DNA from 2 places in the Nonomuraea sp. NPDC026600 genome. Region 2 is predicted to be linked to the other one. Evidence: riboswitches for the same ligand, from Rfam matches in the RefSeq annotation. Region 2 holds a riboswitch; the other holds the start of a gene.
The links. A riboswitch is a leader RNA that binds a small molecule or an ion and turns the genes downstream of it on or off. The one in region 2 is predicted to bind thiamine pyrophosphate.
Positions count from the first base shown of each region.

Region 1: another riboswitch for thiamine pyrophosphate. It lies ahead of AB0F17_RS42045 (cytosine permease); the one in region 2 lies ahead of AB0F17_RS09985 (FAD-dependent oxidoreductase).

Region 1 covers NZ_JBEZYD010000025.1:86,477-101,360, forward strand. The annotation lists gene AB0F17_RS42005 (LCP family protein) at 1-680, shown strand, start outside; gene AB0F17_RS42010 (GPP34 family phosphoprotein) at 726-1,382, opposite strand; gene AB0F17_RS42015 (transcriptional regulator) at 1,406-2,011, shown strand; gene AB0F17_RS42020 (DNA-formamidopyrimidine glycosylase family protein) at 2,055-2,933, shown strand; gene AB0F17_RS42025 (MFS transporter) at 2,938-4,359, opposite strand; gene AB0F17_RS42030 (helix-turn-helix domain-containing protein) at 4,436-4,873, shown strand; gene AB0F17_RS42035 (rhodanese-like domain-containing protein) at 4,870-5,193, shown strand; gene AB0F17_RS42040 (hypothetical protein) at 5,206-5,526, opposite strand; TPP riboswitch at 5,648-5,760, shown strand; gene AB0F17_RS42045 (cytosine permease) at 5,751-7,109, shown strand; gene AB0F17_RS42050 (methylated-DNA--[protein]-cysteine S-methyltransferase) at 7,159-7,725, opposite strand; gene AB0F17_RS42055 (PAS domain S-box protein) at 7,822-9,690, shown strand; gene AB0F17_RS42060 (ATP-binding protein) at 9,834-10,265, shown strand; gene yidC (membrane protein insertase YidC) at 10,274-10,921, opposite strand; gene AB0F17_RS42070 (DUF6412 domain-containing protein) at 10,978-11,199, opposite strand; gene AB0F17_RS42075 (hypothetical protein) at 11,196-11,369, opposite strand; gene AB0F17_RS42080 (response regulator transcription factor) at 11,463-12,161, shown strand; gene AB0F17_RS42085 (HAMP domain-containing sensor histidine kinase) at 12,158-13,270, shown strand; gene AB0F17_RS42090 (hypothetical protein) at 13,292-13,591, opposite strand; gene AB0F17_RS42095 (STAS domain-containing protein) at 13,911-14,258, shown strand; gene AB0F17_RS42100 (glycosyltransferase) at 14,255-14,884, shown strand, end outside.
Region 2 covers NZ_JBEZYD010000003.1:621,206-636,089, forward strand. The annotation lists gene AB0F17_RS09955 (hypothetical protein) at 1-151, opposite strand, end outside; gene metF (methylenetetrahydrofolate reductase [NAD(P)H]) at 384-1,307, opposite strand; gene AB0F17_RS09965 (polyprenyl synthetase family protein) at 1,381-2,448, shown strand; gene thiE (thiamine phosphate synthase) at 2,573-3,208, opposite strand; gene AB0F17_RS09975 (Rv2175c family DNA-binding protein) at 3,186-3,560, opposite strand; gene AB0F17_RS09980 (FAD-dependent oxidoreductase) at 3,591-4,754, opposite strand; TPP riboswitch at 4,813-4,930, shown strand; gene AB0F17_RS09985 (FAD-dependent oxidoreductase) at 4,899-6,194, shown strand; gene thiS (sulfur carrier protein ThiS) at 6,191-6,391, shown strand; gene AB0F17_RS09995 (thiazole synthase) at 6,384-7,139, shown strand; gene pknB (Stk1 family PASTA domain-containing Ser/Thr kinase) at 7,394-9,316, shown strand; gene alc (allantoicase) at 9,330-10,274, opposite strand; gene allB (allantoinase AllB) at 10,275-11,585, opposite strand; gene AB0F17_RS10015 (glycerate kinase) at 11,625-12,764, opposite strand; gene AB0F17_RS10020 (winged helix DNA-binding domain-containing protein) at 12,925-14,076, shown strand; gene AB0F17_RS10025 (8-oxoguanine deaminase) at 14,109-14,884, opposite strand, start outside.

The DNA.
Region 1 (14,884 bases), on a different contig from region 2:
CCGCCGGCAGCGACAAGCCGACCCTGGTCAGCCTGCCGCGTGACTCGGCGGTCACCATCCCCGGCAAGGGCCGCAACAAGCTCAACGCCGCGTACGCCTTCGGCGGCCCCAAGCTGCTGGCCCAGACGGTCGAGACCGTCACCGGGATACGCGTCGACAACTACATGGAGATCGGCTTCGCCGGGTTCGTGGACATCGTCGACGCGGTCGGCGGCGTCGAGATCAACGTCCGCGCCGCGGTCGACGACCCCAAGGCCGGGCTGAAGCTCAAGAAGGGGCTCCAGACGCTGACCGGCGGCCAGGCGCTCGGCTACGTCCGTACCCGCAAGGGCGGCGCGCTGCCCGACTTCGAGCGGACCAAGCGCCAGCGCCAGTTCCTCGGCGCGGTCGTGAAGAAGGCGGCCAGCCCCGGCGTGCTGATCAACCCGTTCACCTCGATCCCGCTGGCCATGAGCGCCACCGACGCGGTCGCCGTCGACGCGAGCACGGGGGCGTTCGACATGCTGTCTCTGGGCCTGGCCATGGGCGACAGCCCGGTGACCACGGTCGTGCCGTTCGGCGGCAACGAGATCGCGGGCGGCGGCAGCGCGGTCAAGTGGGACAAGGAGAAGGCCCTGGCCCTGTTCGACGCGCTCAAGCAGGACAAGCCGGTGCCGAAGGAGATCCTCGACGCCGGCTGACCCCGGGGCCGCGAATGGTCCGGTACGGCATGCCGTACCGGACCGTCAGTTTCCGCTCGTGTAGCTGGGGCTGATGGCGGCGGTCGTGGCGGCGATCATGATGACCGAGTTGATGGCGGCGATCGTCTTGGCCACCGCGTCGCCCGCCCACTCGCCCTCGGCGATCGCCTTGACACGTGCCTTGTCCGACTCGGGGAACGCCTTGCGGTCGAGCTTGGCCGCGTACATGACGGCGATGAGCACCGCCGTGCGCGCGTCGGGATCGGCGCCCGCCAGCACGCTGCCGACGCGCTCTCTGACCTCCGCCTCGACGCTGCCGTCGGCCTCCGGCCAGCGGGTGGTGGGGAAGATGCCGAGCACCCGGCCGCGCTCCTCGGTCAGCACGCCCGCCTCGGCGAGCCGGGTCAGCAGGCGCCTGCGCAGCTTGGCGGAGTGGAGCTTCTGGACCCACCAGTCGGGTTTGCGCTCCTTGCTGTCCTCCGCGATGCGACTCAGTGCCGCGTCGAGCTCCTCGTCGCCCAGCGGGGTGGCGTTCTCGACCGACACCTTCTTATCGGTCAGGGCCACCCGCTCGGTCACCGCCAGCTCCGCCAGGATCGCGCCGCCGAGCGCTGGATCGAGCTGGGTGGCGCCGATCAACTGCTTGCCCTCCTTCTCGCTGTAAGCGAGCAAGAGCAGTTCCTCCGCGATCGTGACAGTCATCCTTTGACACTAACGTGCCGTTCATGGGTATCTCGGAGAAGCTGCACGCGGTGGGTCGCCCCCTCCTCGACGCGCAGCTCGCGCATCCCACCGTGGTGGGTATCGGGCGTGGCGATCTGGCGGAGCCGGTGTTCCGGTCGTGGCTGGAGCAGGACTACCTGTTCCTGCTGGACTATGTGCGGGTGTTCGCGCGGCTGGCCTGGCAGGCGCCGGCCGCGCATCTGGGCGACCTCGTGGACCTGGCGCACACGACCTTCCACGACGAGCTGAGCCTGCACCGGGAGCTGTCGGCCCCGTTCGGGGCGGACCTCGAGAACGCGCGGAAGGGGCCGGCGTGCGCGGCCTACACGGCGTTCCTGCTGGAGTCGGCCGCCGATTACGGCGAAGGGCTGGCGGCGCTTTATCCGTGTATGTGGGGATACTCAGAGCTTGGTCAGGCACTGGCCGAGAATTTGCCCGCCGAGCCGCGTTACCGCAGGTGGGTGGAGACGTACGCCGATCCCGGCTTCGCGGCGCTGACCGTGCGGATCGGCCAGATGATCGACGAGGCCGGGCCCGAGCCCGCGCGCGCCGAGGCGCTGTTCGCCGAGGGCATGGCGCACGAGCTGGCGTTCTGGAGCGTGCCGTAGTTGTCCACAGGCTGTGGACGACCACGGCACGTACCCTGGTGGCATGCCGGAACTCCCCGAAGTGGAATCGCTCGCCGGTTTCCTGCGCGAGCGGGCGGTTGGCCGTACGGTCCTGGGTGTCGACGTGGTCGCCTTCTCGGCGCTCAAGACGTTCGACCCGCCGGTCACCGCGCTCGGCGGGCTGACCATCACGGGCGTGGCGCGGCACGGCAAGTTCCTCGACCTCGACTGCGACGGGCTGCACCTGGTCATCCACCTGGCCCGCGCGGGGTGGCTGCGCTGGCGCGAGGACCTCTCGGGCGCGAAGCCGGTCCGTCCGGGCAAGAGCCCGCTCGCGGTACGGGTACGGCTGGCGCCCGACGACGAGGGGCTCGCACCCGGGTTCGAGCTGACCGAGGCGGGAACGCAGAAGCGCCTCGCCGTCTATGTCACGAAAAATCCGGATGACGTGCCGGGTGTCGCCGCCCTCGGCCCCGACCCCCTCGACGACGCCTTCACCGTGGCCGCGCTCAAGGCCATCCTGGGCGGTAGCCGTACCCAGGTGAAGGGCCTGCTGCGCGACCAGAAGGTCATCGCGGGGATCGGCAACGCCTATTCCGACGAGGTGCTGCACGCGGCCAAGATGTCCCCGTTCAAGATCGCCGCCACCCTCACCGACGACCAGATCGCCGACCTGCACGAGGCCATCGTCACCACGCTGCGCGAGGCGGTCGAGCGGGCGCACGGCCTGGCCGCCAAGGACCTCAAGGCGGAGAAGAAGTCCGGCCTCCGCGTGCACAACCGCGCCGGCCAGGCCTGCGACGTCTGCGGCGACACGATCCGCGAGGTGTCCTTCGCGGACTCCTCGCTCCAGTACTGCCCCACCTGCCAGACAGGTGGCAAGCCGCTCGCCGACCGCCGCCTGTCCCGCCTGCTGAAGTAACGCTTCACGCCCTGACGGCGACGGCCTCCTCGGCCTCTCCGTGCTGGTCGTTGGGGGCGGCCGGGCGGCGGCGGAGGCCGGTGGCGATGACGAGCGCGGCGACCGCCGTGGCGGCCACCGGCACCAGCAGCGCCGTCCTGATGGCCGCCAGCCCGGCCTCGGCGGAGGTCGCGTCACCGAGCGCCGCCACGCTGACGGCCGTGACCATCGACAGCCCGAGTGCCGCGCCGAACTGGAAGGCCGTGTTCAGCAACCCGCCGGCCAGCCCCTGCTCGTCCTCCGCGATGCCCTCCGTCGCGACGATCGTGAGCGGGCCGTACACGAAGGCGAACATCAGCCCGATCAGCAGCATCGAGGGCAGCATGGCCGCGTACGACCAGTCCATCCCGACTCCGATGAACAGGCCGTAAGCCGCCAGCCCGGACAGCAGGCCGCCGAAGATCACCCGGGCGTTGCCGTACCTCTGCACCAGCCAGGGGGTCAGCGTGGGCGCGAGCACCACGTCGGCGGCGGCGGCGAGCAGGGCCAGGCCGGTCTGGACGGTGGACCAGCCGCGCAGTTCCTGTAGGTACAGGGTGATGAGGAACTGGAAGCCGAAGAACGACGCGGTGAGCAGCAGCGCCGTCAGGTTGGCGCGCACCAGCGGAGCGGAGCGCAGGACGCCGAGGCGGACGAGGGGCGTGGCCACCCGCCGTTCGATCGCCACGAACGCCGTCAGCAGCGCCACGCCGCCCGCGAACGCTCCGATGGTCCAGCCGGGGCCATCGGCGGGGTGCTCCAGCCGTACGAGGCCGTAGACCAGCAGCGTCATCGCCCCGGTGATGGTCGCCGCCCCCGCCAGATCGACGCCGCCGGCGGGCCGGGGCGTGCGCTGCTCCTTCAGCACCGGGATGGCGATGATCAGGATCGCCAGCGACAGGATGACCGGCGCGAAGAAGACCCAGCGCCAGCCGATCGAGCTCAGCAGGCCGCCGATCACCAGCCCGAGCGCGAATCCGGCCGCGGCCGTCCCCGCGTACACGAGCAGCGCGCGGTTGCGCAGCCTGCCCTCGGGGAAGCTGGTGGTGATCAGCGACAGCCCGGCGGGCATCATGAACGCGGCCGCGACACCGGTGAGGAACCTGGCGACCAGCAGCACCCACCCCTCGGTCGCGAACCCGCCCAGCCCGGAGAACACCACGAACACGCCGAGCCAGAGCAGGAACATCCTGCGCCTGCCCAGCAGGTCGGCCGCCCGGCCGCCGAGCAGGATGAAACCGCCACAGCCCAGGACGTAGGCGCTCACCACCCCGCTCAGCATGCCCGTGGACAGCCCCAGATCCGCCCTGATCGACGGCAGGGCCACGTTCAGCATGGCCACGTCGGTGCCCTCGATGAAGACGGCCCCGCACAGCACGATCAACATGCCCCAAGCGCGTTTGGACATGATCAACCCCCGGTTACTTATCGGCATCTCGGTTATCTCTTGTAACCGTGAAAATGATCCGGCAGCATGGGATCCCATGGAAGACGGCACTTCAAAGTCACCCGGTTACTGCGAGGGCACCGTGGACGACGACGACTACGACGTGCGGCAGTGGGACACCAGGGAGGACTGCGAGGTCCGGCAGATACTCGACCGCGTCGCCGACAAGTGGTCGCTGCTGGTCATCGCCCTGCTCGACTGCAAGAGCCTGCGCTTCACCCAGTTGCGCCGCGAGATCGACGGCGTCAGTCAGCGGATGCTCAGCGTGACCCTGCGCCACCTGGAGCGCGACGGCCTGGTCAGCCGTACGGTCTATCCCGTGGTGCCCCCGCGGGTCGACTACGCGCTCACGCCCCTCGGCCGGACCCTGCACCAGACGATCAAGAGCCTGGTCACCTGGACCGAGGAGCACCAGCGGGAGATCGCCGAGGCGCGTGCCGCCTACGACGAGAGACGCGAGATGATGGAGGCATGACGGTTCCAGAGATCCCGGCCAGCGACGTTCCCGCCGACGGTTACCTGCTCGACGTGCGGGAGCAGGAGGAATGGGTGGCCGGGCACGCGCCCGAGGCAGTGCACATCCCGATGACGCAGATCCAGGGGCGGGTCGAGGAGGTGCCGGGCGACCGGACCGTCTACGTGGTCTGCCGGGTCGGCGGCCGCTCGTTCCAGGTCGCGGCCTGGCTCAACCAGCTCGGGCGCGAGGCCGTCAATGTCGACGGCGGCATGCAGTCCTGGGCGGGCGCGAGCCGTCCGATGGTCAGCGAGACGGGGCACCCGCCGTTCGTCGCCTGACGGATTACCTGATCAATACTTCTTGATGTCCCAGGCGTGGCCGACGGCGTTGCGATTACCGGGGCATACAGCGACGGATTGCCCCTCGGTACCACCGGTGACCGGCCTCCACGGACCCTTCACCTTCTTGGTGGTCGAGCCGTTGGGACACGTGGCTATGGCCTGCACATACCCCGAGCCTCTGTCGCAGCTGGCCCACGTCTTGTAGGGCTGGTAGTAGATACCGCTGTGGCAGCCGGAGGGCACCGGTTCGGCCAGCGCGGTGCCCGGCGCGAGCGGGATGACGGTCGCGGCGGCCGCGGCCACCACGAGGGACATGATCGTTTTCTTCATGGCGGCGATCTTACTGGGATGAACCGCCCTTATATGGCTTTTCGGATGATCACGGACGGGGGGTGTGAGACCCCCCTGTGGTCAGTCGCCTCCTCATAGGGCAAGATGAGGGCGCAAACTGCACAACTGACGCGGGAGCTTGGGGCAACCAGGCTGAGAGGGCAACTACCGCTGTTGCCGACCGCTTGAACCTGTCCGGGTAATGCCGGCGTAGGGAGTGAGCGATGACACATGTCGTTGACGAAGTTCCGCTGACCCTCGAGGGAACTCCCCCCAAGACGCTCGGGCTGCTCGACCAGGGTGCCCTGTGGGCGAACCTGGCCGTGAGCCTGCTGGGGTTCAGCGGGGCGCTGTTCCTGCTCGACCCGCTCGGCGGGGCCCCGCTCACCCTGGCCGCCGCCCTGGCGGCCGCGCTGGTCGGCAGTCTGGTCGGCACGGCCATGGTGGGGCTGTCGGCCATTCCGGGCACGCAGACCGGGCGGCCGGCGATGGTGTTGCTGCGCGGGTTGTTCGGGGCGCGGCTGTCGTACATCCCGACCGTGCTCAACATCGTCCAGATGATCGGGTGGGGCGCCTTCGAGCTGTGGGTGATCTCCAAGGGCGCCATGGCCATCTTCGGCGACACCGTGCCGTACCAGGTGTGGGTGGTGGTGGCGGGGGTGCTGACCACGTCGCTGACCATCTGGCCGCTCGGGTCGATCCGGCTGCTGCGGCGTTACGTCACCATCGGGGTGATCATCTCGCTCGTCTGGTTCGCCGTGGAGTTCCTGTCGAAGGCTCCGCCGCAGGTCGGTGGGTCGTGGACGGCGTTCGCTCCCGCGGTCGACTACGTCATCGCGCTGTCGGTCTCGTGGGTGCCGATCGCGGCCGACTTCGCCCGGCACTCCAGGTCGAGCCGGGCGGCCTTCACCGGCGTGGTCGGTGGCTACACGCTGGCGCAGGTCGCCTGCCTGGGGCTGGGCGTGTACGCGGTGGCCATCGCCGGGTCCGCCGCGGTGACGGCCGACGGCACGGCCGTGTTCGGGCCGTTCGTCGCGGCGCCGCTGGGGGCGCTGTTCTTCGCGATCCTGGTGCTGCGGGAGGCCGACCAGTCGTTCGCGAACGTCTACTCCACGACCATGTCGCTGCAGAACCTCATGCCACGCGTCGACCGGCGGGTCTTCTCGATCGCCATCGGCGTGCTGACCACCGGCATCGCGCTCGTGGTCGACGTGAACTCCTACGGGGCGTTCCTGGGGGTGATCGGGGCGGTGTTCGTGCCGATGTTCGCGGTGCTGGCGGTCGACTACTTCCTGCTCGGTGGCTACTCGCGGTGGAACACCGAGGAGGACGCGCCCGCCCGCTGGTCCATGCTGGTGCCCTGGGCGCTCGGCTTCGTGGCGTACTGGCTGACCACCTCCACGCCCACGGTCGCGCCGTGGGACCACCTCTGGGCGGTGGTGCGTGAGGCCATCGGGTTCACCCGGCAGCCGTGGATGAACGGCGCGCTGGGCGCGGCCCTCGTGGCGACGCTGGTGACCCTGGCGATCGGCGCGACTGCCAGGCGCGCGGCGGCCAGGCGCGCGGCGGACACCCGCCGCTGAGTACGGGCGTCAGGCTCTGTGTATGGACGTCAGGCTTCGCGTACGGGCGTCAGGCGCGCGAGCGCTGCTCGACGTTGAGGAGGTGGCGTTTGGCCGCCTGGCCGCCCGCGTAGTCGCCGAGCTCGCCGTCGCCCGGCACGATCCGGTGGCAGGGCACGATCACGCAGACGGGGTTGGCGTTGAGCGCGTTGCCGACCGCGCGGAGCGCGCGGGGCCGGCCGATGCTCTCGCCGATCTCGCCCAGCGTCGCCGTGCTCCCGTACGGCACGGCCATCGTCTTCTGCAGCACCGTGCGCGCGAACGCCGTGGCGATGGACAGGTCGACCGGCGTGGCGAAGGCCCGCAGGCGGCCGGAGAAGTAGGCGTCGAGCTCCCTGCGCACCGGGTCGAGCCGCCCGGGGTCGGGTCCGACGAACGCGCCGACATGCCTGACGACCAGCTCGAAGACGGTGTCCTCGGCCTCGAAGCTGCACGCCACGACGCCCTTGCCGCTCACCGCCAGCACGAGCCGGCCGACCGCGCCGTCATAGGTGCCGAACGCCACATCGGGCGGCACCTCGCCGCGATAGGTGGAGGAGGTCACCCGCAGCAGGGCATCGAGATCGCCACTCGACATACCCGTCACCCTCTTCCCCCGCCTGGAAAGGCCGTGCCCGCAGCGTATCGGACGGATCGCCCGACGAACGCCGCACGCCACAGGCACTATGGAGGTGTGGGTGACGACAGAGCAGGCAGTGACGATGAGATCGCACGCGCGGTGCTCGCCAGCTCGCCCAACGCCGTGATCGCGCTCGACCGGGATCAGACCGTACTCGTCTGGAACCGCGCGGCGGAGCGCCTCTTCGGCTGGTCCGCCGAGGAGATGCTGGGCCGCAGGGCGCCGATCGTGCCGGGGGAGCTGACAGCGGAGCACAACGCGGTGCTCGAACGCGTGCGCACGGGCGGCCAGGTGTCGCTGCGTACCAAGCGGTTGCGCAGGGACGGCACCGTGCTGGATCTTCGGGTCGACACGAGCGCGTTGCTCACGGGCAGCGCCGTGGCGGGCTACGTCTTCGTACACCATCTGACCGAGGCCGACGAGGCCGCCAGGAACCGCATGGCGCGGCGGGCCAGGCTGGTGCGCCGGCTCACCGACGTGGTCGGTGACATCAACGCCGAGCTGGAGCTGCCCGCGGTCCTCGATCGCATCGCGGCCAGCCTGACCGAGCTGACCGGCGCCGACGCGGGCGGCTTCGTGCTCATCGAGGACGAACGGCTGCGGCTGGTGAGCACTCACCAGTTGCCCGACTCGCTCAAGGGCGTGACGGCAGAGCTGCGCACCAGCCTGGTCGGCAAGCTCTTACGCACCGGCAAGACGGTGATGCTGGAGTCGCAGGGCCTCGGCGACCTGGTCTGGGCCGAGCTCGACGGGCTGCACACGATCGCCCTCGGACTGGCCGCGGTCGGCGGGCGCCCCTATGGCGCGCTGTACGCGCTGTTCGCCAAGCGCAAGCCCGGCCACCTGGAGCTCGAACTCCTGGAGCTGCTCGCCGGGCACGCCGGCATCGCGGTCGGCAACGCGGTGGCCTACCAGGAGGCGGTACGCCAGCGGGCGCACGAGCGGGCGGTGTTCGACGCCAGCGCCGACGGCATCGCCGTGCTCGACCGCGCGGGGCGGGTCAGCCAGTGGAACCCGGCCGCGGCCGAGCTCACCGCGATGCCGGTCGAGGCCGTCATCGGTGGGCCGCTGCCGTTCCCGCTGCCCAGCCCGGGGGAGAAGCTCGCCCACCAGTTGGAGACCGGGCGCTGGCTGGACGTGGTCAGCGCCGAGATCGAGGAGACGGGAGAGGTGGTCATCGACTTCCGCGACGTGACCGCGGCCAAGGAGCTGGAGGAGGCCAAGGACCTGTTCCTGGCCACGACCAGCCACGAGCTGCGCACGCCCATCACGATCGTGCGCGGGTTCGCCAGCACGCTCGACTCGCGCTGGGACAAGCTGAGCGACGCCGAGCGCCGCGCCGCCGTCCACACGATCGCCGAGCGGGCCAGGTCGCTCGGGCAGCTCATGGACCATCTGCTGCTCGGCGCCAGAGCGGGCGCCGACGAGCCGCCGGTACGCATCGAGGCGTTCGATCTGGCCGAGCGGATCCACGCGGCCACGCTCGGGCTGCCCGTGCTGTCCGACAGGCACCGGGTCGAGGTGGCCATCTCCGACGCCCTGCCGCATGTCAGCGGCGACGCGCTCGCCACCGACATCATCCTCGGCCAGTTGCTGGAGAACGCCTTCAAGTATTCGCCGAAGGGCGGCCTGATCAGCGTCGGCGCCTGGCCCGAGGAGAACACGGTGGTCGTGGTCGTGGACGACGAGGGAGTCGGCATCGCCGCGCCGGACCGCGAACGGGTCTTCGAACGGTTCGTCCAGGTCGACAGTGGTGACCGGCGCAGGTTCGGCGGAGTCGGCCTCGGGCTGTACATCGTCCGCAGTCTCGCCAGGGCTCAGGGCGGCGATGTAAGCGCTCATCCGCGACCCGGCGGAGGCACCCGAATGCGCCTCGTGTTGGGCAACGCTTCTCTTATCCGATCCGACACACCGATGCGGTAACGACGTGGTCACAGTTGAGCTGATCTATCGTCCAATGTGTACAAGCTGTGATCGAGATGCGGTTTCTGGGATCGAGTAACGGGGCATTTCGGTCGTACCGGGGAAGTGTTCCCGTGGGGGGCACTGGGAGCGGGGAGGTGGGTGTGTCAAGCGTGGTGCTACTGCCGTACGCGCCGTCCAGCGTCGCCGTCGCCCGCCAGCGTCTATCCACTGACCTGCAGGATTGCGGTGTCTTCTCCACCGCGATCGACGATGCCGTCCTCGTGGTGAGCGAGCTGCTGAGCAACGCGCTACGGCATGCGCATCCGCTGCCGTCGGGCATGGTCAGGGTGGCCTGGCTGCGGAGTGACGAGCACATCGAGGTGGCGGTGAGCGATGGGGGCGCGGCAACCGAGCCCCGCGCCGGCCGGCCGACTCTGTCGTCGCTCGGGGGCAGGGGGCTCGGCATCGTCGAGTACGTCGCGGAGAGCTGGGGAGTCCGCCACGACGGTGACATCACGACGGTGTGGGCGATCCTGCTCGCCCCCGACGGAACGATGAACGGGCAGGTCCACGCACTCAAAGAGGCCGGCTAGCCGGGCGCTCAGAGCGGCCGGGCGGCCAGGATCGCGCGCTCGCCCGCGACCCACGCCGTGGAGATCAGCAGATAGAGTCCCGCCGCCAGCGGCAGCACCGCGGCGGCCAGCACCGAGCCGAACGGCATCAGCGGCATGAGCCTGCGCATCAGCGCGGGCTGTTCCGCCGGCAGTGTGGCGCTCACCTTCCGGGCCGAAAGCCATGCCACGACCGCGATCAGCACGATGACCACGGCGAAGACCGTAAATGGCACACTGACCAGACCGTAATTGGTGACAATTCCGGCGACATGCTGACCCAGCGGAGCGCCCAGCAGGTCGTGGCCGAGGAAGGCGGTCGGGTGCGTGGCGACCCGATACATCACCCACATGAACGGGAGCTGCCCCAATCCCGGCAGGATCGAGGCCAGAGGCGAGGTGCCTTCCTTCGCGTACAGCTTGGAGGTCTCCTTGACCAGCCGCTCGGGATTACGCGACCACCGCTTCTGCAACTCGCGCAGCTTGGGCGCCAGCCGCTGCTGGATCTGCGTGGCGCGGGCCTGGCGGATGCCGAGCGGCAGCAGCAGCAGGCGTACGGCCACGGTGAACAGCATGATGGCGACCGCGGCATTGTCGCCGGAGACGGTCAGCAGGAACGAGACGAGAGAGTCGAACATGAGCCCCTTCAATCAAGAAAGATGGATCAGGGCTCACTGAAGAGAGAGAGCCCCGCTCAACCGGAAGCGGGGCGCGATGACGGAGCTCGTGGCCGCGGCCGACCGGCGGCGGCGGGGTGGCGCAGGCGCTGGAAGGCCGTGCGCCGGGCATAGCTCAGCGGGAAGCCGGGCGCGTCGCCGCCGATGGCGGGCAGCAGCCGGGCGGCCCAGGTGGCGAGCAGCAGGATCGCCACCATGGTCACGCCGATGAGCCAAGGGTCGAGCAGGAAGAGCGTCACCGTGACGAGGACGACTTCCCGACGAGCGTGACGGCGATGAACACCAGAAGGGCGACGACTCCGATGATGAGCGCGACCTTGAGCAGCCCCATGATCATGGGCAGCACGAAGTTGAAAAGTACGAAGAGCCCCAGAAGGGCGCCCAGTACGAGCATGATGACTCGACTCATGGGCCCACCGTACGTCCTGCGGGCATGATCCGCGACGCTTACGAACCAATGACGTAAGTGTCGATTCGGGGTGCCCCGCCGTACGGTGAAAGAGTGAATGCGCGCATCCTGGTGGTCGACGACGACCCGACCGTGGCCGAAGTGGTGGCGCGTTACCTGGAGCGCGACGGACACGAGGTCGAGTGCGTGGGTGACGGCGCCGAGGCGCTGCGCCGGGCGCTCGCCAGGCCGCCCGATCTGATGGTGCTCGACCTGATGCTGCCCAAGATGGACGGGCTGCAGGTGTGCAAGAAGCTCAGGGAACGCTGGCCGGTCCCGGTGATCATGCTGACCGCGCTCGGCGAGGAGATCGACCGCGTGGTCGGCCTCGAAACCGGCGCCGACGACTACGTGACCAAGCCCTTCAGCCCGCGAGAGCTGGCGCTGCGCGTCCAGTCGGTGCTGCGCCGCGCCCGCGGCGCCTCGGTCACGGGCGGCACGGGCGTGCTGCGTGACGGCGACCTGGTGGTCGACGTCGGGGCCCACGAGGTGGGGCTGGGCGGCGCCGAGGTGATGCTCACCGCCCGCGAGTTCGACCTGCTGGCCTACCTGATGCGCAACCCGCGGCAGGCGTTCAGCCGGTCGGCGCTGCTCGACCAGGTGTGGGGATGGTCGTTCGGCGACTCGTCCACGGTGACCGTGCACGTCAGGCGGCTGCGGGAGAAGATCGAGCCGGACCCGACCGCGCCGCGGCGGATCGTCACGGTCTGGGGTGTGGGCTACCGGTACGAACCGCTCGAAGGCCAGCCATGAGACCCCACCCCGCGATCGTGATCGACCTGGGCATGATCGTGGCGGTCACCGCGGGGCTGGGGCTGCTGGTGGCCATCCTGGGCGTGTCCGTGATGTGGTGGCTGCGCACCCGCTCGATCGGGGTCATGCTGGCCGTCGTCATGGTGGTCGCGATCGCGGCGACGCTGGCCGGCCTGGTGGCGATCACGCTCAAGATGATCATCGAGGGCCCGGTCAAGGACACCGTGCTCAGCGTGGTGGCCGTCGGCGGGCTGGTCGGGCTGGGAGTGGCGTTCGTGCTGGCCAGGCGGGTCGTGGGCGAGAGCAGGCGGCTGGTGGCGGCCGTACGCGACCTGCCGTTCATCGCGCCCAAGGGGCTGCCGTCGGAGCTGCAGACGATCGCGAACACGCTGGAGGAGGCGTACGAGCGGGAACGCGCCCTGGAGGGGGCGCGGCGCGAGCTCGTCGCCTGGGTGAGCCACGACCTGCGTACCCCGCTCGCCGGGATGCGGGCGATGGCCGAGGCGCTCGAAGACGGGGTGGTGTCCGACCCCGTGACCGTGGCGCGCTATCACCACCAGATCAAGCTGCAGGTGGAGCGGCTGTCGGCGATGGTCGACGACCTGTTCGAGCTGTCCCGGATCCACGCCGGGGCGCTGCGGCTCTCCCCTGTCCGGATCGGGCTCGCCGACCTGGTCGCCGACACGCTCGCGGGGGCCGAGCCGCTGGCCCGCGCCAAGGGGGTGCGGCTGACCGCCGAGGCCGCCGAGGCGGTGCCCGTGCGGGCGGACGCGAACGCCCTGAGCCGGGCGCTGGGAAACCTGGTCGTCAACGCGATCAGGCACACGCCGTCGGACCGCACGGTGGTGTTGCGGGCGGCCGTCGACTCGGGCATGGCGTGCCTGTCGGTCAGCGACTGCTGCGGGGGCATCCCCGACGAGGACCTGCACCGGGTGTTCGAGGTGGCCTTCAGGGGCGAAGCGGCCCGGACCCCGACCAAAGACGGCGGGGCCGGGCTCGGCCTGGCGATCGCTCAGGGCATCGTGGAGGCGCACGACGGGGTGATCGGCGTGGTCAACGACGGGCCGGGCTGCCGCTTCGAGATCCGGCTGCCGCTGGTCCCGGGATAGCGCGTCCGTCAGGTCGGGACTTCAACCGGACTCCGGAAGGGTGCTGTCGTGGCCGCCGCCGAACGACTCCGACATCGCGCGGAACGTCGGGCACGGCCAGCGCCACATGCAACTCCGGCACCGAAGGATGGGATTGGCGGAGTCGCTGGTGATGCCTCCCGCGTCGCGCGGCTGGTGGAGGTCGAACAGCCGCAGCCCGAGCTCGGAGAATCTGAGCAGGTCGTCGCGGGCGTCGGCGAGGAAGTCGAGGTCCTCGCCGGCGAGTTTCGTGTGTACGGGGACGAAGCCTTCGTGATTGACCAGGCTACGCAGGCGTCCCACTCTGTCATGCCACGAGGTGGCCTTCTCGGTGCGAATGAGGATGGCTTCCAGTCGTTCGCGGAGTCGCTGTCGGTGCGGATCTTCGGATCTGTCTGTTCTCATGAATGCTCGGGCCCGTGGTCGCCCGGCCCCTCCTTCAGTGAAGTAGTGACCAGAAGCGAGGTGCCGGGCCGCCCCCCTCTCCGGCCATGCCGGTGTCACACAGTCAAGCTTCGCGTACTCTCAGTTTTCATGGAGCCCAAACGCAGGACAAAAACCTGTGCTTGCCCTATCGGCGTGACAACGTGACCGGAAGGCTCCGCGCCGCTAGCCTGCCCATGTGGAGCTCAAGGTCTCGACTCGATCACATGCCGGCCATGCGCTAGTCGCCATCACCGGTGAAATCGACCTCTATACGGCACCCCACCTGCAGGCGGAGTTCGCTCGGCTGTTGCAGGACGGGCCCAGCCGCGTGGTCATCGACATGTCCGGCGTGGATTTTTGCGACTCCACGGGGATGAACGTGCTGCTGTCCGCGCTCAAACGCGTCAAGGAGCAGGGCGGGGCGCTCGACGTCGCCGCCCCTCGGCCGGCCGTGCGTAAGATTCTGCAGGTCACCGGCCTCGATTCGGTCTTCACCGTGCACGACGAGGTGCCGCAGGAGTTCCTCATCTCCGAGGGGTCATGACGGACACCGCGGTCATCATCCCGGCCAAGGACGAGGCCGACCGCATCGGTGCCACGGTCGGTGCGGCGCTCGCCCTGCCGGGCGTCGACCTGGTCGTGGTCGTCGACGACGGTTCGACCGACCAGACCGGCCGGGTGGCGCGGGGCGCGGGGGCCAGGGTGGTACGCCACAGCCGCAACCGCGGCAAGGCGGCGGCCATGGAGTCCGGCGCCGAAGCCGTGCGCCTGCTCGACGGTGAGACGCCGCACTACTTACTCTTCCTGGACGCCGATCTGGGCGAGACCGCGCGGGCCGCGGCTCCGCTCATCGAGCCGGTGCGGTCCGGCGCGGCCGACATGACCATCGCGGTCTTCGCCACGCGCGTCAGGCTGGGCGGCCACGGCCTGGTCGTCCGCCTGTCCAGGGACGGCATCCGCAGGGCCACCGGCTTCGAGGCCGCTCAGCCGCTCAACGGCCAGCGTTGCGTCACCAGAGATGCCTTCGAGGCCGCCCGGCCGCTGGCGCACGGGTTCGGCGTGGAGACGGCGCTGACGATCGACCTGTTGCGCAAGGGCTACCGGGTGGAGGAGGTCGAGGTGGAGATGACCCATCGGGCCACCGGCACGGACTGGCGGGCCCAGGTGCAT
Region 2 (14,884 bases):
CCTTCTTGAACAGCTCGAGCGATAGATCGTCGCAGCAGTAGTAGACGCCGTAGGAGGCGTTCGGGTCGTACTCGTCCACCGGCTTGCCGAGCAGGACAGCGAAGGCGCGGGCCAGGGTGTCGTCCCAGGCATCCCGGGGTGTAGCGGTCATCACGGCTCCCATCGACGCGTCAAGGTGGGCGTCACTCTAGACGCCGCCCCCGACATCCCCGCAGCCTCCGCCAGGTGAGTGGACGGCCAACAGCCCGCACGTAACGGCGCCAAGCCGGGGAACCCCGTGACCGTTCCCCTGGACAGGCCTCAGCCACGGTCGGCGGATGGGGCCCACCGTGCTCTGCCGTACAAAAAACCGCCTGTCACCAGTACGGACGGTCGGATCCGCGTCAGGCGGACAGCGCTTCGACCACCGAGAGCCGCTCGAACACCTCTCGCGTCGCGCTCGACCGGTTGAAGGTGATGAAGTGGATGCCCGGCGCGCCCTCGTTGAGCAGCCGCTGGCAGAGCTCCACCCCGTGATCGATCCCCAGCCGCCGCACGGCCGCCGGGTCGTCGGCCACCTCCTCGAAGCGGGCCGCCAGCTCGGCCGGGAACGGCGCCCCCGACAGCTGCTCCGACCTGGCGATCGTGCTCATCTGGGTGACCGGCATGATGCACGGGATGATCGGCGTGTCGCAGCCCTGCGCCGCCACCCGGTCGCGCAGCCGCAGGTAGTCGTCGGCCTGGAAGAACATCTGGGTGATCGCGTAGTCGGCCCCGGCCCGGCACTTGCGGACGAAGAAGTCGGTGTCGGACTCGATCGACGGCGAGCGCGGGTGTTTGTACGGGAACGCCGCCACGCCCACGCAGAAGTCGCCCACCTGCCGGATCAGCCGCACGAGCTCCTCGGCGTAGAGGACGCCCTCAGGATGCTGGACCCACTCGCCCGTCGGGTCACCCGGAGGGTCGCCCCGCACGGCGAGGATGTTGCGCACACCCGCGTCCGCGAAGCGGCCGATCAGGTGGCGCAGCTCGCGGATCGAGTGGTTGACGGCGGTGAAATGCGCCACAGGAGTGAGCGTGGTGTCGTGGGCCAGCCGTTCGACGATGTCCACCGTGCGGTCACGGCTGGAGCCGCCCGCGCCGTACGTCACGGACACGAACGTCGGCCGCAGCGACTCCAACTCCCTGATCGCCCGCCACAGCTGCCGCTCCCCCTCGTCGGTCTTCGGCGGGAAGAACTCGAAGGAGAACGACCGTGCACCGGAGGCGAGAAGCTCGCGGACGGTGGGGACACGATCGGGCAGGATGGAGGATCGACCAAGCGCCATGTGAACCAGGCTACCGCCACATGCCCCGTCCCTGGAGATCCGCCTTGACCGCCCGGCCACTAGTCTCAGTGCTATGACCACTGACGCCGCGAGCCTGGACGCACTGCGTACCGAGGTCGACGCCGCGCTGCGGAAGTTCGTCGAACGGCAGCTACCCGCCCCCGGCGACACCGAACTCGAACCGCTCCGCGCGGCCGCCGACGACCTGCTGTCCGGCGGCAAGCGGCTGCGCCCGGCCTTCTGTTACTGGGGCTGGCGTGGCGCGGGCGGCACCGACGTGCCCGAGATCTTCACCGCCGCCGCGTCGCTGGAGCTCCTCCAGGCCAGCGCCCTGGTGCACGACGACGTGATGGACAAGAGCGACCTGCGCAGGGGCATGCCGTCCGCGCACCGCCGCTTCGAGGCGATCCACGAGAAGTCGGCCTGGCACGGCTCGGCGCAGCAGTTCGGCGAGGGCGCGGCGATCCTGCTGGGCAACCTGCTGCTGATCTGGTCCGGCGAGATGTGGCGCAGCAGCGGCCTGCCGCCCGAGTCGCTCGCGGCGGCGCAGCCGGTGCACGACCACATGCGTACCGAGCTGATGTGCGGTCAATACCTCGATCTGCTGGAGCAGGCGCACGGCGAGAACACCTTCGAGTCCGCCCTGCGCGTCGCCCTCTACAAGAGCGGCAAATACTCCGTCGAACAACCGCTCCGCCTCGGCCTGGTGCTCGCCGCCGGCGGGCTGGCGCCGTGGATGGACGAGCTCTGCATGGAGTACGGCCGGCGTGTCGGCATCGCGTTCCAGTTGCGCGACGACATCCTGGGCGTGTTCGGTGACCCGGCGCAGACCGGCAAACCGGCGGGCGACGACCTGCGCGAGGGCAAGCGGACGATGCTGGTCGCCAGGACGCTGGCCGCGGCCTCGCCCGGCGACGCCGAGACGGTGCGTGCCCTGCTCGGCGACCCGGGGCTCGACGAGCACGGGGTGAACGTGCTGCGGGGGATCATCGAGGGCACCGGGGCGCTGCGGGCGTGTGAGGACATGATCGGCGACTACCTCGGCGAGGCACTGACGTTCCTCGGCAAGGCGCCCATCACGCCAGAAGCCCGCGCGGCCCTGTCGAGCCTGGCGGTGGCCGCCACCTCACGCACCACCTGAGCCCGGCGGCCGCACGCGCGACGCGAGTCCGGGCACTCGATGGCACGCGTGTCGCGGAAACACACCGCGCCGAGCGGACAACGGGCGCGCGGAAGCACCTCACGGACAAAGCACCGCACGCCCGTCAGTTGGCCAGGCGCTTGGCGAACTCCGCTGCCGCGGCGCCCGGGTCGTCGGCGTCCGTGATGGCGCGTACCACCACGACCCGTTCGACCCCGTACGACCGGACCTGGTCGAGGTTGGCCAGGTCGATCCCGCCGATCCCGAACCACGGCCGCCCGCCGCCGAGCGACGCCGCGTGCCGGAGCAGCGACGGCCCCGGCGCGTGGCGGCCCGGCTTGGTCGGCGTGGGCCAGACGGGACCGCAGCAGAAGTAGTCGACGCCCTCCTCCACGGCCGCGGCGGACGCCTCGGCGGTGGAGTGGGTGGACCGTCCGATGAAGACGTCGTCGCCGAGTATCTCTCGCGCGACCTTCACCGGAAGATCGTCCTGCCCCAGGTGGAGCACGTCAGGCCGGGCGGCGTACGCGATGTCGGCCCGGTCGTTGACCGCCAGCAGCCTGCCGTGCCGGTCGCAGGCGTCGCGGAAGACCTCGAGGAGCGCGAGCTCTTCGCGCGCCTCGAGTCCCTTCTCCCGCAGTTGGACGATGTCCACGCCGGCGGCCAGCACCGCGTCGAGGAAGTCCGCCAGATCACCGCGTTCGCGGCGGCCGTCTGTGCAGAGGTAGAGGCGGGCGTCAGAAAGCGAGGGCTTGGGCACGCCGCTTGACCTCGGTATGGCGACCGGCCCTGATGGCGTCGACGGGCGAGCCAGGCAGGGAGTCGTCGGGGGTGAAGAGCCACCGGAGTGACTCGACATCGTCGTAACCGGAGTCCCGCAGCACCGAGAGGGTGCCAGGCAGGCCCTTCATCACGTCCTTTCCATCAAGGAACACAGCGGGCACTTGTGGCCCGCCACCGCCCCGGCGTACACCCAGCAGCTTGCGGTCCTTGAGGAGTTGCTTGGCCCGCCCCAGTGAGAGGTCGAGGCGCGCGGCCACTTCGGGGAGAGTGAGCCACTCGGCGACGAGTTGGTCGGTCTCCCGGTCGATCTGCGCAACAGAAAGCGTCACGAAACCACAACTACCACATGCCGTGCTTGCTCAAACAACACAATCCCGTAGGGAGACGTCGGGATCTACCAGGCATTCGGCGTCAACGCGGTGGCCGCCTTCGATGATTCTGCGGCCCTGTACGAGATCCCGAGGCCGATCCACGGCGAGTACCGCGGCCAGGGTGTCGTCCGAATTGAGCCAGCAGGCCGACCATTTGCCTTCGAGCTCGCCCCGGTAGAGGAGACGGTCTCCGGCCGGGTGGTGGCCCGCGTACTGGACCATGTGGCCGAACTGCTCGGACCAGAAATAGGGCACCGGGTCGTAAACCGAGTCCCCGCCCAGCAGCGTGGCGGCGGCCACCTCGGGTGAGTTGAGCGCGGCGTCCCAGTGCTCGACCCTGAGCCGGGTCTGGAAGCGGCGCGACCACCAGGCGGCGCAGTCGCCCACCGCCACGACGTTCGGCAGGGAGGTGCGCATGTGCTCGTCGGTGACGACGCCGTTGTCCAGGTCGATGCCGGAGCCCGCCAGCCAGCCGACGGTCGGGCGCACCCCGACGCCGGTGACGACGACGTGCGCCTCGATGAAGCCGCCGTCGGCGAGTGTGAGGCCGCCCTCGTCCACGGAGCCGACCAGGGTGTCGAGCCGCAGGTCGATGCCCTCGTACCAGCCCTGGGTGCGGGCGCCGATCTCGGGCCCGACCGCCTGGGCGAGCGGGGTCGGGCCGGCCTCTATCACGGTCACCTCGCAGCCGGCCCGGCGGGCGGCGGTGGCCACCTCGGCGCCGATCCAGCCGGCGCCGATGATCACCACGCGGGCGCCCTTGACCAGCCGGGCGCGCAGCTCCAGCGCGTCGTCCAGGGTGCGCAGCACGTGCTGCTGGCCGTCGCCGGGCAGCGTGATCGGCTCGGCTCCGGTGGCGATGACCAGACCGTCATAGCCGAGCTCGCCCTCGGAGGTCTGCACAACGCCAGGGCGCAGCGACTTGGCCGAGACGCCCGGCCAGAAGTCCACCTCCAGCACCGCGAGGTCGGCGTCGACGAAGCTGGAGTCACTGCTGCCGGACAGGACCGCCTTCGACAGGGGCGGGCGATCGTACGGCCGATGCCGTTCCTGCCCGATGAGGGTGATCCTGCCGTCGAACCCTCTCGCGCGGAGCGCCTCGACACTACGTACGCCGGCCAGACCGGCGCCTGCCACCACGACATGATTCACGTCCAAGACCATAACGGGGGCCGTGCCGGATCGTCGCGCCGAGGCCGTAGGCTGGGGGCGTAAGACGCGCGGGAGTCCGGCCGTTTACCGGGCTGAGAGGAAGGCTGCACCGGGCCTTCGACCGCAAGACACCTGATCCGGATCATGCCGGCGAAGGGAGCGGATGTGGACATCGTCGTAGGCGGCGGGATCGTCGGGCTGTCCATCGCCTGGCGCCTGGCCCGCTCCGGTCGGCCGGTCACCGTGGTCGACCCGGCTCCGGCCTCGGGGGCCTCGCACGCGGCGGCAGGCATGCTGGCACCGGTGAGCGAGGTCACGTACACGGAGGAGCCACTGCTCCGGCTGGGCCTCGCCGGACTGCGCCGCTGGCCGTCCTTCGCCTCCGAACTCGCCACCGACGCCGGCCTTGGGGCTGACGGCAGCGGGCCCGCGGCGGCCGTGAGCGAGGTCAGCGACGCGGCGCGGGCCGGGCTGGACTTCCGGGTCGATGGGACGCTCGCTGTGGCGTTCGGGGCCGACGATCTGGCGGCGCTCGGAGAGCTGGCCGCGTTCATGGAGAAGTTGGGGCTCCCGGTCGAACGGCTGACCGGGCGCGAATGCCGTCGCCTGGAGCCCATGCTGGCGCCCTCCGTCCGTGGCGGGCTGCTGGCCCGGGGTGACGCGTGGGTGGACCCGCGCCGCGTCACCACCGCACTCCTGGCCGCCCTCAAGCGCCTCGGCGTCCCACTCGTACGGGCTCGCGTGAGCGAACTGCTCCGCGACGGCGACCAGGTCGTAGGCGTACGCCTCGCGCCCCCGGGCCAGGCACCCGCCCCGGATCGGTCGCCCGTCTGGGGCGGGTCACCCGAGACTCGGGGCGAGCGGATCGCCCAGGCCGACCTACCCGACGAAACCCAGGCCGACCAGATCACCCGGGCGCACCTGATCGACGAGATCCGGGGTGAGCGGGTCATCCTGGCGGCCGGGGCGTGGAGTGCCGGGCTGGTCGATGTGCCGGTGCGGCCGGTCAAGGGGCAGATCATGCGGCTGCGTTCCCCCCAGCCGCTGCTCGGCAGGTGCGTACGCGGGACGGTGCACGGGGCGTCCGTCTACCTGGTGCCGAGGGGTGATGGCGAGCTGGTGGTCGGGGCGACACAGGAGGAGCTGGGGTTCGACACGAGAGTGACGGCGGGCGGGCTGTACGAGCTGCTGCGGGACGCCCGCGAGCTGGTGCCGGGCGTCACCGAGTTGGAGGTGGCCGACGTGGTGGCGGGGTTGCGACCGGGCACGCCGGACAACGTGCCGCTCATCGGGCCCAGCGGTACGCCGGGACTGGTGCTGGCCACCGGGCATCACCGGGGCGGGGTGCTGCTGGCCCCTCTCACGGCGGCCATTCTGCTGGGCGAGGAAGGCGAGATGGCGGAGCTGTGCTCGCCGCTGAGGTATCGGGATATTTCATGAATGTGACCATCAACGGGGCCGCGCATGAGGTGCCCGACGGCACCACCGTGGCGCAGGCCGTACTCACTCTGACGACGGCCACGACCGGTGTGGCCGTGGCCGTCAACGACGAGGTGGTGACGCGGAGCACCTGGGAGACGACGGCGCTCGGCGACAGCGACCGCGTGGAGGTTCTGACGGCGGTGCAAGGTGGATGATCTGCTGATCGCCGGGGAGAAGTTCTCCTCCCGGCTCATCATGGGCACCGGTGGCGCGCCGTCGCTGGAGGTGCTCGACCAGGCGCTGGTCGCCTCCGGCACCGAGCTGACGACCGTCGCCATGCGGCGGCTCGACCCCGGTGCGCCCGGCTCGGTGCTCGACATACTGCGCGAGCGCGGCATCAAGGTCCTCCCCAACACCGCCGGCTGCTTCACCGCCGGCGATGCCGTGCTGACCGCCCGGCTGGCCAGGGAGGCGCTCGGCACGAACTGGGTCAAGCTCGAGGTCATCGCCGACGAGCGGACGCTGCTGCCGGATCCGATCGAGACGTTCGACGCGGCGGAGCGGCTGGTGACCGACGGGTTCGTGGTGCTGCCGTACATCGGGGACGACCCGGCGCTGGCGCACCGCCTGGAGCTGGCCGGGTGCGCGGCGGTGATGCCGCTCGGCGCGCCGATCGGCTCGGGCCTCGGCATCCGCAACCCGCACAACATCGAGCTCATCGTGGAGGCGGCCTCGGTGCCGGTGATCCTCGACGCGGGCATCGGTACGGCCAGCGACGCCGCCCTGGCCATGGAGCTGGGCTGCGACGCCGTACTCCTGGCCACGGCCGTCACCAGGGCACAGCGGCCGGACCTGATGGCGGCGGCCATGAGAGCGGCGGTCCAGGCGGGCCGGCTCGCCCGCCAGGCGGGCCGCATCCCCCGCCGCCGCTACGCGGAGGCCTCCTCCCCGAAGGGTCCTTAGCCCCGGGCCCCGGCCTGCCGCGGGGGCGCAGACTCACAAACCGCCAACCCATAAACCGGCAAGCCAGCCGACCGCAGGCCGGCCGACCCCCCAGACCCCAACCCCCGCAGCCCGAGGCCCGCGTGAGGGCAGTGGGACGTCGGTGGTTTATGTCCTGTTACGCGCAAAATAGGGGCATTTCAACGAGCACGGCTCGGCATCGGTTTCGGATGGTCAGGCCTTGCCAGTGGCAAAACGCCCGTAAACTCAGGGGGGTGGACACGACGACTGCGGACCCCCTGGTCGGCCGGCTACTCGATGGGCGCTATCGCATCGAGTCCCGGATCGCGCGGGGTGGTATGGCGACCGTCTACCTGGCGCTCGACGTCCGGCTTGACCGCACGGTCGCGCTGAAGGTCATGCATCGCTCGCTCGCCGAGGACCCGGCGTTCGTGCGGCGATTCATCGGCGAGGCCAAGTCTGTGGCCAGCCTCTCCCACCCCAACGTGGTGCACGTCTTCGACCAGGGCACCGACACCGACGCGGTCTATCTGTCGATGGAGTACGTGCCTGGCAAGACGCTCCGCGACACCCTGCGCGACCGGGGCAGGCTACCCGCCCGCGAGGCGCTGGAGATCATGATACCGGTGCTCGCGGCATTGGGCGCGGCCCATCAGGCCGGGATGGTGCACCGCGACGTCAAGCCCGAGAACGTGCTGCTCACCGACGACGGCCGGGGCAAGGTGGTGGACTTCGGCCTGGCGCGGGCGATCGAGGCGACCAACCAGACCCGTACCGGCGTGATGATCGGCACGATCGGCTACATGTCGCCCGAGCAGGTCATGACCGGCGGCGCCGACGTGCGGAGCGACGTCTACGCGGCGGGCATCATGCTGTTCGAACTGGTGACCGGCCAGCAGCCCTACGACGGCGAGACGCCGATGTCGGTGGCCTACCGGCACGTCCATGACACCGTGCCGGCGCCGTCGTCGGTGGTGCCGGAGGTGCCGCCGCTGATCGACACGCTGGTGAGGCACGCCACGGCGCGCGCCCCCGACGACCGTCCCGCCGACGCGACCGCCATGCTGGTGGCGGCCGTGGACGCGCACCGCATGCTGCCCCGTACGACGACGCCACCGACGCACACGAGGACGTCCCAGGCGCACTCCATGCCGTATTCGGCGCCGGGCTCCAGAACCGGCACCGCGCCGCACGCGATGACGCAGGCGGTGCCGAACCACACGATGATCCAGCCGCGCGAGGAGGTGCCCGCGCCGCGCGCCGGTTTCCGGCCCAACTGGTTCCTGGTCGTGCTCGCCGTCGTCATGGTGGTGGCGGTGGCGCTGACGGGCTGGTACTTCTCGCAGGCCACGTACGTACCGGTGCCGAACCTGGTCGGCAAGGACGTGGCGGCCGCCGAGAAGCTCGCCGCCGGCAGTGGCTTCAAGGTCAAGACGGCCGCCGGCCAGTACGACGAGAAGATCGCCGAGGGCCTCGTGCTGCGCACCGACCCGGCATGGAACGTCGAGGTCGAGCGGGGTGCGGTCCTCACGCTGGTGCCCTCGCTGGGGCCGAAGCGGGTGCTGGTGCCCAACGTCGAGGGCATGTCCGAGCCCGAGGCCCGCACCGCGGTCGCCAAGGTCGGGCTCGACGTCAATCGCGTCAGCCGGCTGGCCAACCAGGGGATCGAGCGCGGCAAGGTGATCCGCACCTCCCCCGAGGTGGGCGAGAAGGTCAAGGAAGGCTCGAAGGTCAACATCTACGTCAGCGCGGGGCTGGTGATGCCCGACGTCGCCGGCATGCCCAAGGACGAGGCGGCCAACTACCTCGGCACCCAGGGCTTCCAGGTGCAGGTCAACGAGGTCGACGACGACGCCGAGCCGTGCACGGTGATCGCGCAGGCGCCGAAGGCCAAGTCCGAGGTCGACAAGGGCGCCCAGGCCATGATCACGGTGGCCCGGTGCCAGACCGACTTCTGGGACTGGTTCAAGGGTGACAACGAGGCGCGTGACGACCAGGAGTTCCAGCTCGTCCCGTCGGTGGTGGGAAAGAACACCAACGACGCTCGGAACGAGTTACAGGGGCTCGGCTTCAAGGTGCAGGTCCGCAAGCTCTCCAAGGATGGAGTCGTCCGGTTCCAGCGCCCGGCGGGCAACAGCGAGCGCCCGCCCGGCGCGACGGTCGTCCTCTGGCAGTGACCCCGGCCGCCGGTCAGGCGAGGTTGCCGTGGAGCCGGACCCTTGCCAGCCCCCCGTCGGGGTAGATGTCGACGCGCACCCGCGTGACCGGCTCGTCGCCCTCCAGACGGAACCGGTGCGGGGTGTCGGGCCGCAACCGCGTCCTGGCCAGCAGCCCGACCTCATGGTCACCGTCGTACCCGGTCAGTGACACCCACCCGGGCGCGTTGAACAGCAGGTTCGTGGTGTCGATCTCGGCCAGCCGGATGACGCCCCGCGCGGCGAGCCGGATGACCAGCCACTCGTTCCCCTCCTCGCGCCGCCGCGCGGTCTCCCAGCCCTCCGCCTGGTGACGGGCCAGCCCGGGGGCGAGGACGTTGTCGGGAGCCGAGTAGAACTCGTTGGAGCAGGCGACGACCCGGCCCCCGTTCGCCAGGGCGGCCAGGTCGAGGCTGAGCCCGTCGTACAGGGACAGATCCGGCCGGACCTCACCGTGCACGCGCAACCGCGCGATGCCGCCGTCGGGGTACATGTTCAGCCGGACGTGCGTGTAACGGGAGTCGTCGGTCACCTCGAAAGGGTGCTCGGCGTCGCCTTTGAGGTCGCTCCTCGGCACGATCTCCACCCACGCGGCGTCGGCGAGCTCGGCGGGCGACGGATAACCGTCCACGGCCACCGCCTCGACCGACGCTTGAGGCGGGTAGTTGCCCTTGAACCAGGCCGTGTCGATCACCACGCCGCGGACGGCACCCGGCAGGCCGAGCCGGACGATCGCCCAGTCGTGGCCGGGCTCGCGGCGGCGGCGGGTCTCCCAGCCGTCGTAGACCTGGCCCTTGTTGCCGAACGTCTCCGCCCGGAAGCCGGGCCGTCCCGGCCGGATCAGGCTCTCCTTCTCGGCGAACGACTCGTCGCTGGCGGCGACGACCGACCCGCCGAGGGTACGGAGCGCGAGGTCGGGCAGCGCGGTGAAGCTGGGCATCTACTGCTCTCCAAACAGGAAGGTTCCGTGCGGTACGCCGTCGGCGGGCCGGCCGCGCAGCCAGGTGGTGAGGACGGCGCCCTTGAGGAGGTGGCCGTGGTAGGGCGTCACCGGGTTCTTGTGGTGCAGCCGGGCCGCGTCGACCGCGTTGACGCCAGTGGGATCGAAAGCCACCAGATCAGCGTCATTGCCCACCTTTATCGCGCCTTTTCCAGAAATATGGGCCATTGCCGCTGGTTGGGTGGACATCCAGCGGACCACGTCCGCCAGCCCGTGACCGCGACGCGACGCCTCGGTCCACACGGCCGGCAGGCCGAGCTGGAGCGAGGCGATGCCGCCCCAGGCCGCCGCGAACGAGGGCACCTTGAGGTCGGCCGGAGAGGGCGAGTGGTCGGAGACCACGCAGCTCAGCACACCGCTCGCCAGCCCGTCCCAGAGCCGGTCGCGGTTGGCCGCGGAGCGGATCGGCGGGCAGCACTTGTAGGCGGTGTCGCCTTCGGGCACCTGTTCGGCGGCCAGCGTCAGGTAGTGGGGACAGGTCTCGGCCGTGACGCGCACCCCTTCGGCCTGGGCGGCGGCCAGCGGCTCCAGGCAGTCGGCGCTGGAGACGTGCAGGATGTGCACCCTGGCGCCGGTCTCCCTGGCCAGCCGGATCACCTGCTCGACCGCGCTGCGCTCGGCCGCGCCCGGCCGCGAGTCCACGAACTCCCGGTATGTCGGGCCCACCGGCTCGGCGAGCAGCGCCGGATCTTCGGCGTGTACGACCATGAGGCCGTCGAACCCGGCGAGCTCCTCGAGCGCCGGCCGCACCTCCGAAGGACTCAACGGCGGGAACTCCTCCACGCCCGACGGCGACAGGAAGCACTTGAAGCCGTAGACACCGCGGTCGTGCAGCGGGCGCAGGTCCTTGACGTTGCCGGGGATCGCCCCGCCCCAGAAACCGACGTCCACGTGGCACTGACCGGCGGCGGCGCGCAGCTTGGCGTCGAGCGCGTCCACCGTGACGGTGGGCGGGAGCGAATTGAGCGGCATGTCCACGATCGTGGTGACCCCGCCCGCCGCGGCCGCCCTGGTCGCCGACGCGAACCCCTCCCAATGGGTGCGGCCCGGCTCGTTGACGTGCACGTGGGTGTCGACCAGGCCGGGCAGCAGCGCGAGGTCGCGCAGGTCGATGTCCTCGGCCGCCCCGAGCGCGTCGCCGTACTCGCCGATCGCGACGATCCGGCCGTCGCGAACGGCCACCGAAGCGGCCCGCTCGCCGTCGGGGGTGACGGTCCTGCGTGATCGGACCACGAGGTCGTAGCCGGTCATGTGCGCCCCTTCCTGGTCAACGGTCCTGGCCCGCAGCGGTCACAGGCGGTCGGCGGCGAGCTTGGCGGCCAGGCGTTCGAGGAGCGCGCCGGCGTCGGCCATGCAGCGGACCGGGTCGGGCTCCAGGTCGGTGAGCGTGTAGGCGGCCTCGATGCCCGCCGCCCGGAGCTCGGCGTCGGACAGGGTACGGCGGCCGCAGACGGCGACCACGGGCACCCCCGCCCGGGCGGCCGCCTGGGCGACGCCGATGGGGGCCTTGCCGCGCAGCGACTGCTCGTCCAGCGAACCCTCACCGGTGATCACCAGACGGGCACCCTTGACGTGCTCCCCGAACCCGAGCAGGTCGAGAAGGTAGTCGATGCCCGGCCGCACCTCGGCGTGCAGGAACGCCAGCGCGGCGAACCCCACGCCGCCCGCGGCTCCCGCGCCGGGCGCCCCGGCGACGCCCATCGGGCGGGGCACGTCGTCGTGCTCGACGGCGCCCGCGAGCCCGTGCGTACGGGTGGCGACGGCGGCGAGGCGGGCGAGCGCGCGCTCCAGGACCGGGACGTCCTCCAGGGTCGCGCCCTTCTGGGGACCGTAGACCGCCGCGGCGCCGTGCGGGCCGAGGAGCGGGTTGTCGACGTCGCTGGCCACCACCACCTCGACGCCCGACATATCCGTGAAGCCGGCGATATCGATGCGGTCGAGCCTGCTGAGGGCCGCTCCGCCGTACTCCAGCTCGTCGCCCTGAGCGTCGAGGAAGCGGGCGCCGAGCGCCTGCGCCATGCCCGCGCCCCCGTCGGTGCAGGCGCTGCCGCCCAGGCCCAGGACGACGCGCTTGGCGCCCTGGCGGATCGCGTCGGCGACGAGCTCGCCGGTGCCGTAGCTCGTGGCGGTGAGCGGCTCGTGGCCGCCGGGGAGGCGGCGCAGCCCGGACGCCTCGGCCAGCTCGACGACGGCCGTGTCGTCGCGCCGCGCGTACGAGGCCTGGACCGGCTCGCCCGTCGGCCCGGTGACCTGGCGGGAGACCCGGGTGAAGCCGCAGGCCACGACGGCGTCCACGGTGCCGTCTCCCCCGTCGGCGACGGGCAGCTCGATCGTCGGGACGCCGAGCCCCGCCGACACGTGGGCCGCCACCTCGGCGGCGGTCAGCGACCCCTTGAACTTGTCGGGGGCAACGAGCACATGCTCAACCACTACGAACTCCCACACGGTGACGAACGGCGAACGGTCCCGCCTCCGGGGAGGCGCGACGATTCATCATCACATCCCGGCGGGCGGCGACTCGAACCGGCGTCGGGCGCGGTCGTCTAGGCTCCGCCGTACCGAACGAGAAGTCATGTCGAGAGGAGGCCGCGTGCGGATCTCGGTGGCGCAGCGGCGCGCCAGGCTGGGCGTGCGGCATCGGCTCGCGCGGCGGACCGCGAGCGTGGAGGAGGCGGTGGCGTCCGTGGTGGCGCTGCACGGTACGGACCCGGCGACGGTGTTCCTGTCGGCGGGCGCGCGGCTGGAGTCGCCGGGGCCGGAGCCGGTCGAGCGTGCCCTGTACGAGAACCGGACGCTGGTGCGGATGACCGGGATGCGGCGCACGGTGTTCGTGGTGCCGGCCGAGCTGGTGCCGGTCGTGCATTACTCCTCGGCGCTGGCGGTCGCCAAGCTGGAGCGCAAGAAGCTGCTGAGGTTCCTGGCCGAGGGCGGCGGCTGGGACGAGGCGTGGGCCGGCGAGGTCGAGGAGTCGGTGCTGCGCCTGCTGGCGGAGTCGGGCGAGGCGACCGCGGCCGAACTGGGGGCGCTGGAGCCGCGGCTGCGCGAGCAGGTGAGGGTGGCGGAGGGCAAACCGTACGAGGCTACGCAGGGCGTCTCCACCCGGCTGCTGGGGCTGATGGCGATGGAAGGCCGCCTGGTACGTCGTGGCCGCCCGTCGGGCACGTGGATCAGCGGGCAGGTCCGGTGGGGCGTGGCGCCGGAGATGGCCGAGCTCACGGTGTGGGAGGCGCAGGCGGAGCTGGTACGGCGGTGGCTGGCGGCGTTCGGGCCCGGCACGGAGGGCGACGTGAAGTGGTGGACCGGGTGGACGCTCGGTGACGTGCGCCGGGCGCTGGGCTCGATCGGCGCGGTGACGGTGGAGCTGGACGAGGGCGTCGGGTACGTGCTGCCCGACGACCTCGATCCCGTACCGGCGCCGCCTCCGTGGGCCGCCCTGCTGCCGGCGCTGGACCCGACGCCGATGGGCTGGCAGGGACGTGATTGGTATCTGCCGCAGGCGCACCGGGCCGAGCTGTTCGACCGCAGCGGCAACGTGGGGCCGACCGTGTGGTGGGACGGCGAGGTGGTGGGCGGCTGGGCACAGCGTGGCGACGGCGAGATCGTCTGGCGCCTGCTGTCGGACGTGGGCGCGGAGGCCAGGTCGTCGATCGAGGCCGAGGTGATGGGCCTCGCCTCATGGCTCGCCGGCGTCAAGGTGACGCCCCGCTTCCGCACCCCGCTGGAACGCGAGCTCTCGGCCTGACCCGCGGGCGGCCTCGACGGCCGGGGGCGTCGTTACGAGTGGATCTCCTTTGCTGCGGTGATGCCGCGTTCCTCGGCCAGCCGGGTCAGGCGGCGGTGTGCCGCCGCGCCCGCGCGGCCGGTGGCGTCATGGGCGACGGTCCGGAGCTCGTCGTCCTCGACGACCGTCTCGCCGCCGACCAGCAGGCGGGCCAGCGGTGGTTGCCGGGTGGCGAAGACCAGGCGGCAGACCGGGTCGGTCACAGCCGCGGCGAACGGTTCGTCCACCCGCCACAGCGCGATGTCCGCGAGTTTGCCGGCTTCGAGCGTGCCCAGTTCGTCCTGGCGGCCGAGGTTGCGTGCTCCGCCGAGCGTGGCCAGTTCGAGCGCCTGCCTGGCGGTCAGCGCGCCGGGGCCGTGCACGGCCCGCTGGAACAGCAGGGCCTGCCGCATTTCACCGGACAGCGTGGTCAGCTCGGAGGAGGCGCTGCCGTCGACGCCGAGGCCGACGTTCGCCCCGAGGCGCAGCATCTCCGACACCCTGGCGATTCCGGCGCCGAGCCGCCCGTTCGACGAGGGGCAGTGCGCGGAGCCGGTGCCGGTGGCGGCGAACTTGCCGATGTCTGCGTCACTGAGGTGCACGGCGTGCGCGAACCACACGTCGGGGCCGAGCCAGCCGAGCTTCTCCATGTACTCGACGGGCCGCATGCCGAACTGCTCGCGGCAGTGCTCCTCCTCGTCCAGCGTCTCGGCCAGGTGGGTGTGCAGGCGCACTCCCCGGTCCCTGGCGAGGGCGGCGGCCTCGGTCATCAGCTCCCCGCTGACCGAGA